Regions from separate parts of the Bacillus sp. FJAT-45066 genome, predicted to be linked through region 2. Evidence: a T-box and tRNA genes for the amino acid it is inferred to sense, from the RefSeq annotation. Region 2 holds a T-box; the other holds one or more tRNA genes.
What was found. The T-box of region 2 lies ahead of metG (methionine--tRNA ligase). A T-box ahead of a tRNA ligase gene usually reads a tRNA of that ligase, here a tRNA-Met.
Positions count from the first base shown of each region.

Region 1: it has a tRNA-Met gene. The T-box ahead of metG (methionine--tRNA ligase) is inferred to sense a tRNA for this amino acid. The anticodon was not compared.

Region 1 covers NZ_NISQ01000001.1:2,364,845-2,371,037, forward strand. Annotated here, with positions in the region: gene queG (tRNA epoxyqueuosine(34) reductase QueG) at 1-97, opposite strand, end outside; gene CDZ92_RS11990 (B3/B4 domain-containing protein) at 213-878, shown strand; tRNA gene CDZ92_RS11995 (tRNA-Gly) at 1,011-1,084, opposite strand; tRNA gene CDZ92_RS12000 (tRNA-Leu) at 1,161-1,242, opposite strand; tRNA gene CDZ92_RS12005 (tRNA-Leu) at 1,314-1,402, opposite strand; tRNA gene CDZ92_RS12010 (tRNA-Cys) at 1,427-1,500, opposite strand; tRNA gene CDZ92_RS12015 (tRNA-Gly) at 1,513-1,587, opposite strand; tRNA gene CDZ92_RS12020 (tRNA-Gln) at 1,591-1,665, opposite strand; tRNA gene CDZ92_RS12025 (tRNA-His) at 1,721-1,796, opposite strand; tRNA gene CDZ92_RS12030 (tRNA-Trp) at 1,812-1,885, opposite strand; tRNA gene CDZ92_RS12035 (tRNA-Tyr) at 1,921-2,004, opposite strand; tRNA gene CDZ92_RS12040 (tRNA-Thr) at 2,012-2,087, opposite strand; tRNA gene CDZ92_RS12045 (tRNA-Phe) at 2,107-2,182, opposite strand; tRNA gene CDZ92_RS12050 (tRNA-Asp) at 2,330-2,405, opposite strand; tRNA gene CDZ92_RS12055 (tRNA-Met) at 2,407-2,483, opposite strand; tRNA gene CDZ92_RS12060 (tRNA-Val) at 2,555-2,630, opposite strand; tRNA gene CDZ92_RS12065 (tRNA-Glu) at 2,666-2,740, opposite strand; tRNA gene CDZ92_RS12070 (tRNA-Ser) at 2,757-2,848, opposite strand; tRNA gene CDZ92_RS12075 (tRNA-Asn) at 2,853-2,927, opposite strand; rRNA gene rrf (5S ribosomal RNA) at 2,942-3,058, opposite strand; rRNA gene CDZ92_RS12085 (23S ribosomal RNA) at 3,190-6,139, opposite strand.
Region 2 covers NZ_NISQ01000001.1:684,664-690,856, reverse strand. Annotated here, with positions in the region: gene metG (methionine--tRNA ligase) at 1-1,584, opposite strand, end outside; T-box leader at 1,648-1,925, opposite strand; gene CDZ92_RS03495 (nucleotidyltransferase domain-containing protein) at 2,091-2,855, opposite strand; gene CDZ92_RS03490 (hypothetical protein) at 2,919-3,344, opposite strand; gene CDZ92_RS03485 (GNAT family N-acetyltransferase) at 3,368-3,814, opposite strand; gene CDZ92_RS03480 (GNAT family N-acetyltransferase) at 3,898-4,371, opposite strand; gene CDZ92_RS03470 (HD domain-containing protein) at 4,834-5,433, shown strand; gene CDZ92_RS03465 (GNAT family N-acetyltransferase) at 5,437-5,889, shown strand; gene CDZ92_RS03460 (DUF2332 domain-containing protein) at 6,009-6,193, opposite strand, start outside.

The DNA.
Region 1 (6,193 bases), 1.7 Mb from region 2:
GTTCACTAAATGGCGATGCACTAGCAAACCCAATTTTATCAATTCCAATTTCTTTACTATATTTTACAATCTCGTCTTTTAATATAGAAATATTCATAACCTACACCTCCTTATTTTTAATGTAGTGAAAACTTATGATAAACTTTAAGTGGAGTTAATTTCTTCATTACAATTCGTTTATTGAAACAATTAATTTGAAAGGATGTTTCCATTTGCAATTCAACATAAATTCATCTATAAAAAATATTTTACCTGATTTTAAGATTGGTATCATACATTATGAAGATATCACAATTTCTGATTCTCCCCAAATGCTCAAAGGTAGGATAAGGTTATTTCAGGAATCTTGTCACTTAGACTTGCTTGAGCAAGAAGTTACCTCTATTTCTGGTGTTCAAGAATGGAGAAAGCTTTTCAAACAATTAGGTAAAGACCCGAACCGTTATCGTCCTTCCGTAGAAGCATTATATAGAAGATTGAAAAAGGCGCAATTCTTACCTTCTATAAATTCTTCTGTAGACCTAAATAACTTTTTCTCCCTTAAATATGAAATTCCATTTGGTATTTATGATTTAAATAAAATCATAGGAAATGTTGAATTTAGTATTGGAACCGGAAATGAAACTTACGAGGGGTTGAATGGGAACATAGTTAATCTACAAAACTTAATACATAGCGTTGATCAGGTTGGCCCTTTTGGTAGTCCTTTTATTGATAGTAAAAGAACACCTGTAACTTCTGAAACAAGACAAGCTATTCATGTTATATACTTAAAACCTTCTATGAATACTTCTGAAGCCAGAAACATGCTTAATAGCATTGCTAGTATGTTTCAACAAGTTCATGGTGGTACATATGAAGTTAGTATTATTTCATAATCTGTGAAGGAATTACTTCCTTCTCCTTTTTATTTATCTCTGATCATACTAGTTCTTCAAAGTATTCTTTTACATATGGAAAAACGCAATACTTCGTTTATAAAAACGAAACACTGCGTTGGTTAATATGTATGGAGCGGGTGATGGGAATCGAACCCACGACATCAGCTTGGAAGGCTGAGGTTTTACCATTAAACTACACCCGCATATTTTGTCGAAATTTGTCGACTATTTGACAAAAATATATAACAGGTTTTAGACCTGTTACAATGTTGTTCATGATACCGATGGTCGGGGTCGAACCGACACTCCAGAAGGAACGCGATTTTGAGTCGCGCGCGTCTGCCAATTCCGCCACACCGGCTTGACAGTATCTTATAGTTAAGTAATAAGTTTGTTTTTTAGGATGCTTATTTTCGCTTAGCGAAAAAAGCTTGGTGCCGAGGACCGGAATCGAACCGGTACGGTAGTCACCTACCGCAGGATTTTAAGTCCTGTGCGTCTGCCAGTTCCGCCACCCCGGCAAGGGTTAAGTGTTGGCAATATAGTGGAGGCGGCAACCGGATTCGAACCGGTGGTAAAGGTTTTGCAGACCTCTGCCTTACCACTTGGCTATGCCGCCTAATAAAATAAATGGAGCGGAAGACGGGATTCGAACCCGCGACCCCCACCTTGGCAAGGTGGTGTTCTACCACTGAACTACTTCCGCAAATGGCTGGGCTAGCTGGATTCGAACCAACGCATGTCGCAGTCAAAGTGCGATGCCTTACCGCTTGGCTATAGCCCAATGAAGTATTTCATATATATCTATCTATCTTTATTAGGTTGTTTTATAAATTTTATGGGGCGAATGATGGGAATCGAACCCACGAATGCCTGAACCACAATCAGGTGCGTTAACCACTTCGCCACACCCGCCATATTAAAATTTATTGGCAGGGGCAGTAGGAATCGAACCCACACCGGAGGTTTTGGAGACCTCTGTTCTACCGTTAAACTATGCCCCTATGATTAAAAATGTTACTGTTTTTATAAAAATAAGTGGTGGAGGGGGGCAGATTCGAACTGCCGAACCCAAAGGAGCGGATTTACAGTCCGCCGCGTTTAGCCACTTCGCTACCCCTCCGACTTAATGGTGCCGGCGATAGGAGTCGAACCCACGACCTACTGATTACAAGTCAGTTGCTCTACCAACTGAGCTACACCGGCATTATTATATTAAAATAAGTGGTGGCTCGGGACGGAATCGAACCGCCGACACATGGATTTTCAGTCCATTGCTCTACCAACTGAGCTACCGAGCCTTATTCGGTTTGCGATAAGCTTCTAATTTCTTCGTCAACTTCACTCACTCACATCCTAACGTATGTATAATACGCTCCGATGTTCGTTTGTTTGTTTCTCGAACTCCTTGCTTCTCTTAACCCTCAAATACAACAAGTAGTTTAAAATGGCGGTCCCGACCGGGATCGAACCGGCGATCTCCTGCGTGACAGGCAGGCATGTTAACCGCTACACCACGGGACCTTGGTTGCGGGGGCAGGATTTGAACCTACGACCTTCGGGTTATGAGCCCGACGAGCTACCAGACTGCTCCACCCCGCGATAATATTATAGGTAGTTAATTTCACTAGCGTGAGTAAAGGAAGATTATTTTCACTAGCGTGAAAAAATCTTGGTGGAGGATGACGGGATCGAACCGCCGACCCCCTGCTTGTAAGGCAGGTGCTCTCCCAGCTGAGCTAATCCTCCATATAAAGGCTAGTTCTTTACATTGAAAAAAAGTTTGGTGACCCGTACGGGATTCGAACCCGTGTTACCGCCGTGAAAGGGCGGTGTCTTAACCGCTTGACCAACGGGCCGTTATATTAGATAGAATGGCGGAGAGCAAGGGATTTGAACCCTTGAGACGGCGTTGACCGTCTACACGATTTCCAATCGTGCTCCTTCGGCCACTCGGACAGCTCTCCATAATGGCTCCACCAGTAGGATTCGAACCTACGACCCTTCGGTTAACAGCCGAATGCTCTACCGCTGAGCTATGGTGGAATAAAGGATATATAGCCTGGCAACGTCCTACTCTCGCAGGGGGACAGCCCCCAACTACCATCGGCGCTGAAGAGCTTAACTTCCGTGTTCGGTATGGGAACGGGTGTGGCCTCTTCGCCATCATTACCAGACATTTTTCAAAGACAAATATTATTATAATATATCTTTGAAGAAAATCAAGTGTTTTTTCACACTTTTTTTATATTCCTTCAAAACTAGATAACATATTTTCATATCAAGAAAGTGATTGTATCGTTCTAATTTGGTTAAGTCCTCGATCTATTAGTATTCGTCAGCTACACGTGTCGCCACGCTTCCACCTCGAACCTATCTACCTGATCATCTTTCAGGGATCTTACTAGCTTGCGCTAAAGGAAATCTCATCTTGAGGGGGGCTTCATGCTTAGATGCTTTCAGCACTTATCCCGTCCGCACGTAGCTACCCAGCTATGCCTTTGGCAAGACAACTGGTACACCAGCGGTGCGTCCATCCCGGTCCTCTCGTACTAAGGACAGCTCCTCTCAAATTTCCTGCGCCCACGACGGATAGGGACCGAACTGTCTCACGACGTTCTGAACCCAGCTCGCGTACCGCTTTAATGGGCGAACAGCCCAACCCTTGGGACCGACTACAGCCCCAGGATGCGATGAGCCGACATCGAGGTGCCAAACCTCCCCGTCGATGTGGACTCTTGGGGGAGATAAGCCTGTTATCCCCGGGGTAGCTTTTATCCGTTGAGCGATGGCCCTTCCATGCGGAACCACCGGATCACTAAGCCCGACTTTCGTCCCTGCTCGACTTGTAGGTCTCGCAGTCAAGCTCCCTTGTGCCTTTACACTCTACGAATGATTTCCAACCATTCTGAGGGAACCTTTGGGCGCCTCCGTTACTCTTTAGGAGGCGACCGCCCCAGTCAAACTGCCCACCTGACACTGTCTCCCACCCCGATTAGGGGTGCGGGTTAGAATTTCAATACAGCCAGGGTAGTATCCCACCGACGCCTCCACCGAAGCTAGCGCTCCGGCTTCTCAGGCTCCTACCTATCCTGTACAAGCTGTACCAAAATTCAATATCAGGCTACAGTAAAGCTCCACGGGGTCTTTCCGTCCTGTCGCGGGTAACCTGCATCTTCACAGGTACTATAATTTCACCGAGTCTCTGGTTGAGACAGTGCCCAGATCGTTACGCCTTTCGTGCGGGTCGGAACTTACCCGACAAGGAATTTCGCTACCTTAGGACCGTTATAGTTACGGCCGCCGTTTACTGGGGCTTCGGTTCAAAGCTTCGCTTGCGCTAACCTCTCCCCTTAACCTTCCAGCACCGGGCAGGCGTCAGCCCCTATACTTCGCCTTGCGGCTTCGCAGAGACCTGTGTTTTTGCTAAACAGTCGCCTGGGCCTATTCACTGCGGCTCTCTCGGGCTTTAACACCCTAACAGAGCACCCCTTCTCCCGAAGTTACGGGGTCATTTTGCCGAGTTCCTTAACCAGAGTTCTCTCGCTCACCTTAGGATTCTCTCCTCGCCTACCTGTGTCGGTTTGCGGTACAGGCACCATTCTCCTCGCTAGAGGCTTTTCTTGGCAGTGTGAAATCAGGAACTTCGGTACTAAATTTCCCTCGCCATCACAGCTCAGCCTTTATGAGAAGCGGATTTGCCTACTTCTCAGCCTTACTGCTTGGACGCGCATATCCAACAGCGCGCTTACCCTATCCTCCTGCGTCCCCCCATTGCTCAAACGGAGTGAAGGTGGTACAGGAATATCAACCTGTTATCCATCGCCTACGCCTTTCGGCCTCGGCTTAGGTCCTGACTAACCCTGAGCGGACGAGCCTTCCTCAGGAAACCTTAGGCATTCGGTGGATGGGATTCTCACCCATCTTTCGCTACTCATACCGGCATTCTCACTTCTAAGCGCTCCACCAGTCCTTACGGTCTAGCTTCAACGCCCTTAGAACGCTCTCCTACCACTGTTCGTAAGAACAGTCCGCAGCTTCGGTGATACGTTTAGCCCCGGTACATTTTCGGCGCAGAGTCACTCGACCAGTGAGCTATTACGCACTCTTTAAATGGTGGCTGCTTCTAAGCCAACATCCTGGTTGTCTAAGCAACTCCACATCCTTTTCCACTTAACGTATACTTTGGGACCTTAGCTGGCGGTCTGGGCTGTTTCCCTCTTGACTACGGATCTTATCACTCGCAGTCTGACTCCCATGGATAAGTCTTTGGCATTCGGAGTTTGACTGAATTCGGTAACCCGATGAGGGCCCCTAGTCCAATCAGTGCTCTACCTCCAAGACTCTAACACATGAGGCTAGCCCTAAAGCTATTTCGGAGAGAACCAGCTATCTCCAGGTTCGATTGGCATTTCACCCCTACCCACACCTCATCCCCGCACTTTTCAACGTGCGTGGGTTCGGGCCTCCATTCAGTGTTACCTGAACTTCACCCTGGACATGGGTAGATCACCTGGTTTCGGGTCTACGACCACGTACTCATTCGCCCTATTCAGACTCGCTTTCGCTACGGCTCCGTCTCATCGACTTAACCTTGCACGGGATCGTAACTCGCCGGTTCATTCTACAAAAGGCACGCTATCACCCGGGTTTTTTCCGAAGAAAAAACATAGGGCTCTAACTACTTGTAGGCACACGGTTTCAGGATCTTTTCACTCCCCTTCCGGGGTGCTTTTCACCTTTCCCTCACGGTACTGGTTCACTATCGGTCACTAGGGAGTATTTAGCCTTGGGAGATGGTCCTCCCTGCTTCCGACGGGATTTCTCGTGTCCCGCCGTACTCAGGATCCACTCAGGAGGGAACGAAGTTTCAACTACAGGGCTTTTACCTTCTACGGCTGACCTTTCCAGGTCGCTTCATTTACCCCGTTCCTTTGTAACTCCATGTTGAGTGTCCTACAACCCCAAGAGGCAAGCCTCTTGGTTTGGGCTAATTCCGTTTCGCTCGCCGCTACTCAGGAAATCGCGTTTGCTTTCTCTTCCTCCGGGTACTTAGATGTTTCAGTTCCCCGGGTCTGCCTTCATTACCCTATGTATTCAGGTAAAGATACTACTCCATTACGAGTAGTGGGTTTCCCCATTCGGAAATCTCTGGATCAAAGCTCACTTACAGCTCCCCAAAGCATATCGGTGTTAGTCCCGTCCTTCATCGGCTCCTAGTGCCAAGGCATCCACCGTGCGCCCTTAATAACTTAACCTCGATATCGCGAATAGATATCTAATAAAGAAAATTCACTAAGATGAACGATACT
Region 2 (6,193 bases):
CTCGATTCGTTCAAACAACGGTTCCACCTTTGTAATGTGTGTTGATTTCACTAGAAACGCTTTCCATTCGGTTTCTGTTGTGTTTATCATATCCTTAACTTTTCTGCTTGAGAAAGGAAGGAACGGTGTAAGGATATGAGCTAAATTTGCAATAAGATAAACACAATTTGCTAAAGTATTTTTACAAGCCTCCGTATCATCCTTTATTTGTTTCCATGGTTGCTGTTCATCAAAATATTTATTTGAAAATCTAACAACCCCAAATATTTTTTCCAAACCTTGTTTGAAGGAAGCACCTTCAATACAATGACCCACTTCCTTGTAGAGGCGATTAACTCTTTCTTGAATACTCAAAGTAACATCCTTTTCTGGTATAGCTCCATCAAATGACTTTTCTATAAACTTTAATGTGCGGTTTACAAAGTTGCCATAGGCTCCTAATAATTCACTATTGTGGCTATAAACGAATTCCTTCCAAGAGAAATCAGCATCTCGCTTCTCTGGTGCATTGATTGTTAAGAAATACCGTATGGAATCTGGTTCATATCTTTCTAAAATATCTGGAACCCACACAGCCCAATTTTTACTTGTTGATAATTTTTTCTTTTCTAAAGTTAAATATTCATTTGAAACAATGTGTGTTGGTAACGGGTCTTTTCCAAGGCCAGCAAGAATTCCAGGCCATATAATCGAATGAAATGGTATATTGTCTTTTCCGTGTACGTAATAGGATTTAGCAGTAGGATTCCAAAACGGAGAATCATCTTTATTAGTGTCTTTCATCCATAGTTTACTTGCTGTGTAGTAGCCTGATACCGCCTCAATCCAAACGTAGATTTTCTTATCTTCATAACCAGCAACTGGAACACTTACTCCAATTGGCAAATCCCTAGAAACTGCTCTATCTTGCAATCCTTCCTGTAAGTAGCGTTTCGTTAGTGAAATAGCATTTTCCCTCCAAAGACTATTTTCTTCCGCTTTTTGAGTATACTTTTCTAGCACAGTTTGAAATGAGTTTAAAGAAAAGTAAAAATGCTCTGTTAATCTTGTAGTAGGTTCGTTCCCACAAATTTTACACTTCCTTTCAAGTAGATCAAGCGGTTCTAATATGGTTGAACAGTTATCACATTGGTCTCCACGGCAAGGATCCTTGCAAAAAGGACAATATTCTTCAACATATCGGTCGGGTAAAAACTGTTTACAATGTTCACAATACGTTTGTTCCACCTCTTTTTTGTAAATCAGTCCTTTTTCTAGTAACTCTAAAAATATTTCTTGAACAATTTTGTGATGGTGTTCGGTATCCGTTCTTGTATAGGTATCATAGGAGAAACCTAGTTTTAAAAAACATTCTTCAAACTCTTTATGATAACGATCTGCAATCACTTTCGGAGAAACACCTTCTTGTTTTGCTCTGACTGTAATTGGTGTTCCGTTACAATCGCTTCCCGATACATATAAAACCTTTTCTCCTTTTAAGCGATAATATCTCGCTAAAATATCACCAGGTAACAAACTTGAAAGATGACCAAGATGCAAAGATCCATTAGCATAAGCCCATGCACCGCCAATAAAAATACTCATACATAGTACCCCCTAATAAAAATTAATTTTTGACAACAAAAAAACCTCGCCTTAACTGTAATAGTTAAGGACGAGGTTTGAATCTCCACGCGGTACCACCTTAATTCGCAAATAGCTCACACTATTTGCCTCAACGAGTACGGAGTAACTAACTTATCTTACTCTTATACTGTGACATTGATAACGAGTGCCAAAACTCGTCGTATCCTACTTATACATAAGTATGTTCAGTACGAAGCTCAGAGACCATTGTTCAAACGAAGGTTTTTGCTTCTTTTCAGCTACCGAAGCTCTCTGGTGAAAAACCATTTCATTCTACTTTTTCTCTTCAAAGCCTTTATTTGATAATTAACGATAGTTTATTCAAATTGTGACTTAAAGTCAACACTTTTTTGGAAACTATTTACACCTTTCGATAATCTTACATTTATCTAAACACAAAATTCCAACTGTTCTAGTTATTTTCCCTCTATAGTAAAACTTGTTCTCAACACCCTCTCTCACTTTCATATATTTGCATCAATTATCCGCTCCCACAACGGCTTTATTTTATCAGGCTTAGCCACCTCTTCGAAAATCCATTGAGACTCATTAGTTAATAGATTACATATAAGTTTAACTGCCTCATTGTGTTTTTTCGGTGTAATAGTTTCATAGATTAATTTAGTATATTGAACTACCTCTTCTGGAAGAGAGGCCTCCATGGTTTTCAACCCCAATTGTGCCTTGTTTGGATTATATTTGTGGAGTAATACTCTTGATAGATTCGTCATAACATGATGCAGCATATTAACCGACCATATATCATTTCCTCGTGCAGAAGACTTTTTATACTGGAACATAAACCACGCAATATCATCCACTGCGTCTTGAAACTCCTCTTTTGATAAGGTTAAATTCTGATTTTGCTTAAATTTCTCTAGCTTATTGGCTGGATCGTAAAGGACTTTTATGTAATCTTTTTCTATATATGTTGGTTCTGTTACCGTAAACAGGTCCACATGTACGAAGTTCTCGTAGACAGCCAGGATTTGCGGAGCCACAATAAATATTTCATCGTGAAAAAGTAGTTTGGTATAAGACTCTAAGTGCCCGATTCTACTTTGATTAAACTCCTCTACATCTTCTTCATCTACTAGACAGTACATATCTATATCTGAATGCTCGTCCTGCTCACCCCGCCCCATCGAACCTTTTAAAAAGATGGACTGGACCCTTTTGTCTTGTATAAGGCTATTTGCTATCGCGTCTACTGCATCGTCTAAAATCATAATCAGTTCCCCCGCTCCATAAATTTGGTGTTGCTGCTCTCGGGCTAACATTTCATATCGAGTTTAAACTGTATAGCGTTCATTCCAGCTCTTAGGGAAGTCCATTTTATTAGCATAAGCATAGCGAATTAACTGACCATGATGCTGCACCTCGTGTTCTAATAGGTCAATTAACAGATTCATATTCCTATCTTCCTTAGTTGGTTCATGAAAAAAACGTTGTATATTAGTATACGTTTCTTCTAGTTTGTTCAAAATTAATGCCTTATCCTTATTGTCATTTAGGCTACAATCAAACCCAGCCCATTCTCCAACTCTCAATGCTTTTAAATAACTTTCTCTCGCTCCGATCAAACAATATGCCTGATCCCCAATTGTATTAGAAGGTACATTAGAAATTTTCATAGTTAAACAAACCCCATCAATATAATTGTAAAAATCATATGTTAACTTCATGGCCTGTAATATCCTTTGTTTAAGTAAATCCATTAATTTATCCTCCATTAAGATATTTAGTTTTTCTCAAAAAAAGTAAGTGATAAGTTTTCGGTTACATAAACTTCGTTCCTCATTTGAAAGCCGTTTTTTTTATAAAATGTAACTGCTGGATAGTTTTTAGATCCTGTCGCTACTTTTATTGTTTCAAACTCAAAATTGTTTTCCAGGTAATCTAATAGAGATTGTGCTATTCCTTTTCTAAAGTGGTTTGGGTGTACAATTAACCTATGTATATCCAATTCCTCTTTTTCTACTTTTATTGAAATGGCTCCGCACAATTCCTCATTTAAGTAATAACCAAAAAATGTTTCACCGCATTGTTGTAAACTAGCAACTGTATCTTTTAGTGGCGGTATCTCATATGAACCAATTATCTTAGCCTCTACTTTATAAGAAGGTATTTGAACTCTTAAAACACTCTCAGCGTTATCTCTTTCAGTAATATCAATTCTTTTAATCAATTTAATCCCTCATTCATTATCTTCGTTTTATATCTAAAGTTGATGTAGGAAACCTGCTTGTCTCACCTGCTCGCATGTAGATATTAATTCAAATGTTTTATGAAAAGTACTCTGTCTTGATTTGGGCCATCATAATTTGAATGGACTTCAATCCCATCCACTTTTGAATCGCCAATTTCGATTTCAAATCCCATTTTAGTGTGATAAGCAATGGACACTTTGTTTACTGGAGACGTAACACATCGAACAACGTTACTGCCATTTCCTTTTACAACATGAAAAAATTGATGGTAGAGTTCTTTACCAATTTGATGTTTTCTGTAATCAGGATGTACTCCAACAAAATGAATATAGGCTTCTTCAGGTTGAGATTGGGATAGGAAACCTATCAGAAAACCAACAATTACTCCGTCCTTTTCTGCAATAAAACTAGTATTGGTGAAATGACCAAAAAATAACTTTGGTAGCATGTCGGACATATTTCTTCCTCCCCACCATTCGTTGATTAATAGAGATATTGTTTCATAATCTGAACTTTTTACAAAACGGATTTTCATTTTATCTTCACCTTCTATATTTTCTTGTACGTGCTGTATTATTTTTCTAAACGACTCTAGAAATTTCTTGTTATACTAATACTATATATTAATAGAATTGGTGGGAAAAGGATGAAAGTTGTTACGTTGTGTGGTTCTACAAGATTTAAAGCGCAGTTCGAGGAAGCGAACGACTATTTAACGAAGCAAGGATATGCTGTTTTCAGTGTTGGATTTTTTGAAAAAAGTGAAGGAAAACAAGTTACCGTTGAAGAAGCAAAACTTTTCGGTGAGTTACATTTTAAGAAAATAGATTTATCCGATGAAATTTTTGTTATCGATGTATGCGGCTACATTGGAGAGTCTACAAAAAGAGAAATAGAATATGCTACCGTTCATAATAAGAAAGTTCGCTACTATTCGGATGAACTGGAACGTACGAGAAAAGTAGATTCTATTTCACCGTTGCAACAAATTCTTTCGATGATAAAGCTTGGAGAAAAATTAAAAATGGAAATGCGACATAGTTGGTTATCCAACGGTCGTCATGAAAGTGTTGCAGAGCATACGTGGCGCGTTGCATTTATGGCGATTTTACTCGAGCCTTATTTGAGCCAAAAAGTTCAGATGGAAAAGTTGTTGAAGATGATTTCAATCCACGATATCATCGAAGCGATTGCTGGTGATGTCCCTGCCTTTGACACCCTCACTTCCCAAAGTACAGTTGAGTCCAAAAGGCAAAAAGAACTGGCTGCCATTATAGAAATTAGAGACAGTCTACCTTCTGAAGTTGGTGAGCACCTATTTATGCTTTGGCATGAATTTGAAGAAAAACAAACTTTCGAGGCCAAAGTAGCCAATGCCCTTGATAAATTGGAAGCACAACTTCAACATAACGAAGCCGGAATTGACACTTGGCTAGAAATAGAATTTGAAATGACGTTTCTTCTTGGCAAACATGTGAACTTTGACGAGACGCTCACATGCTTAAAGGATATCATCGTTAATGAAGCTGAAGATGAAATGATAAAAGCAGGTTATGATGTTGATAGCTTTAAGCAAAAAGCAAAAGTTAGGAGTTAGAAAATGGACAACCGAATTTGTACGAGACGTGCTACGCTAGCAGATTGGGAAGAGCTTTGGCCGCTATTGAAAGAAATTGGTAAAACAGATTCTGAAGAAAACACAAAAGAAAGATTTGAGTTAATAGTAACAAATACTGCTTATTTTCTTCCCGTAGCGATATATGATGGAAAGATAGTAGGTTACACATGGGTTCAAACTTATGGACCTCATTTACGCAGCGGAGAAATCACTAGTAGAATTCACGATATGTTTGTACTCGAACCTTACCGCAAAAGTGGTGTTGGTAAAATACTAATGGAAACTATTAAAGATTGGGCTATTTCTACAAATACTAAATGGCTACAATGGAACTCTAGCCCGAAAGCAGTGGAATTTTACAAAAGATTAGGCTTAGAGTCTATAGAAGAAGATCCTAACTATCCTCTCTTTGAGATTGAGTTTCTAAAAGAATGAACTACTAATTAGTTAGTAAGCTATCCCCTTAAGGGGGACCATCAAAACAGCCATCTTAGCGATTAATAGAGCTAAGATGGCTGTTTAATGGATTAAATTCCTTTTTTGGAACAACTTTATCATTCTACTTGTTTAGCATTTTGGCTTTCTAAAAACCATTTAAACCATCTACCGTGTCCATCGGTTTCAGCAATTGTATTTTTACTTTCCATACCATCCAAATAGTAATCAAGATGTAAGTACCTATCTTGAATGTTATTGTAAATATGGAAAACGTCTCTTTTCCTACCGATAGCTTCTACAG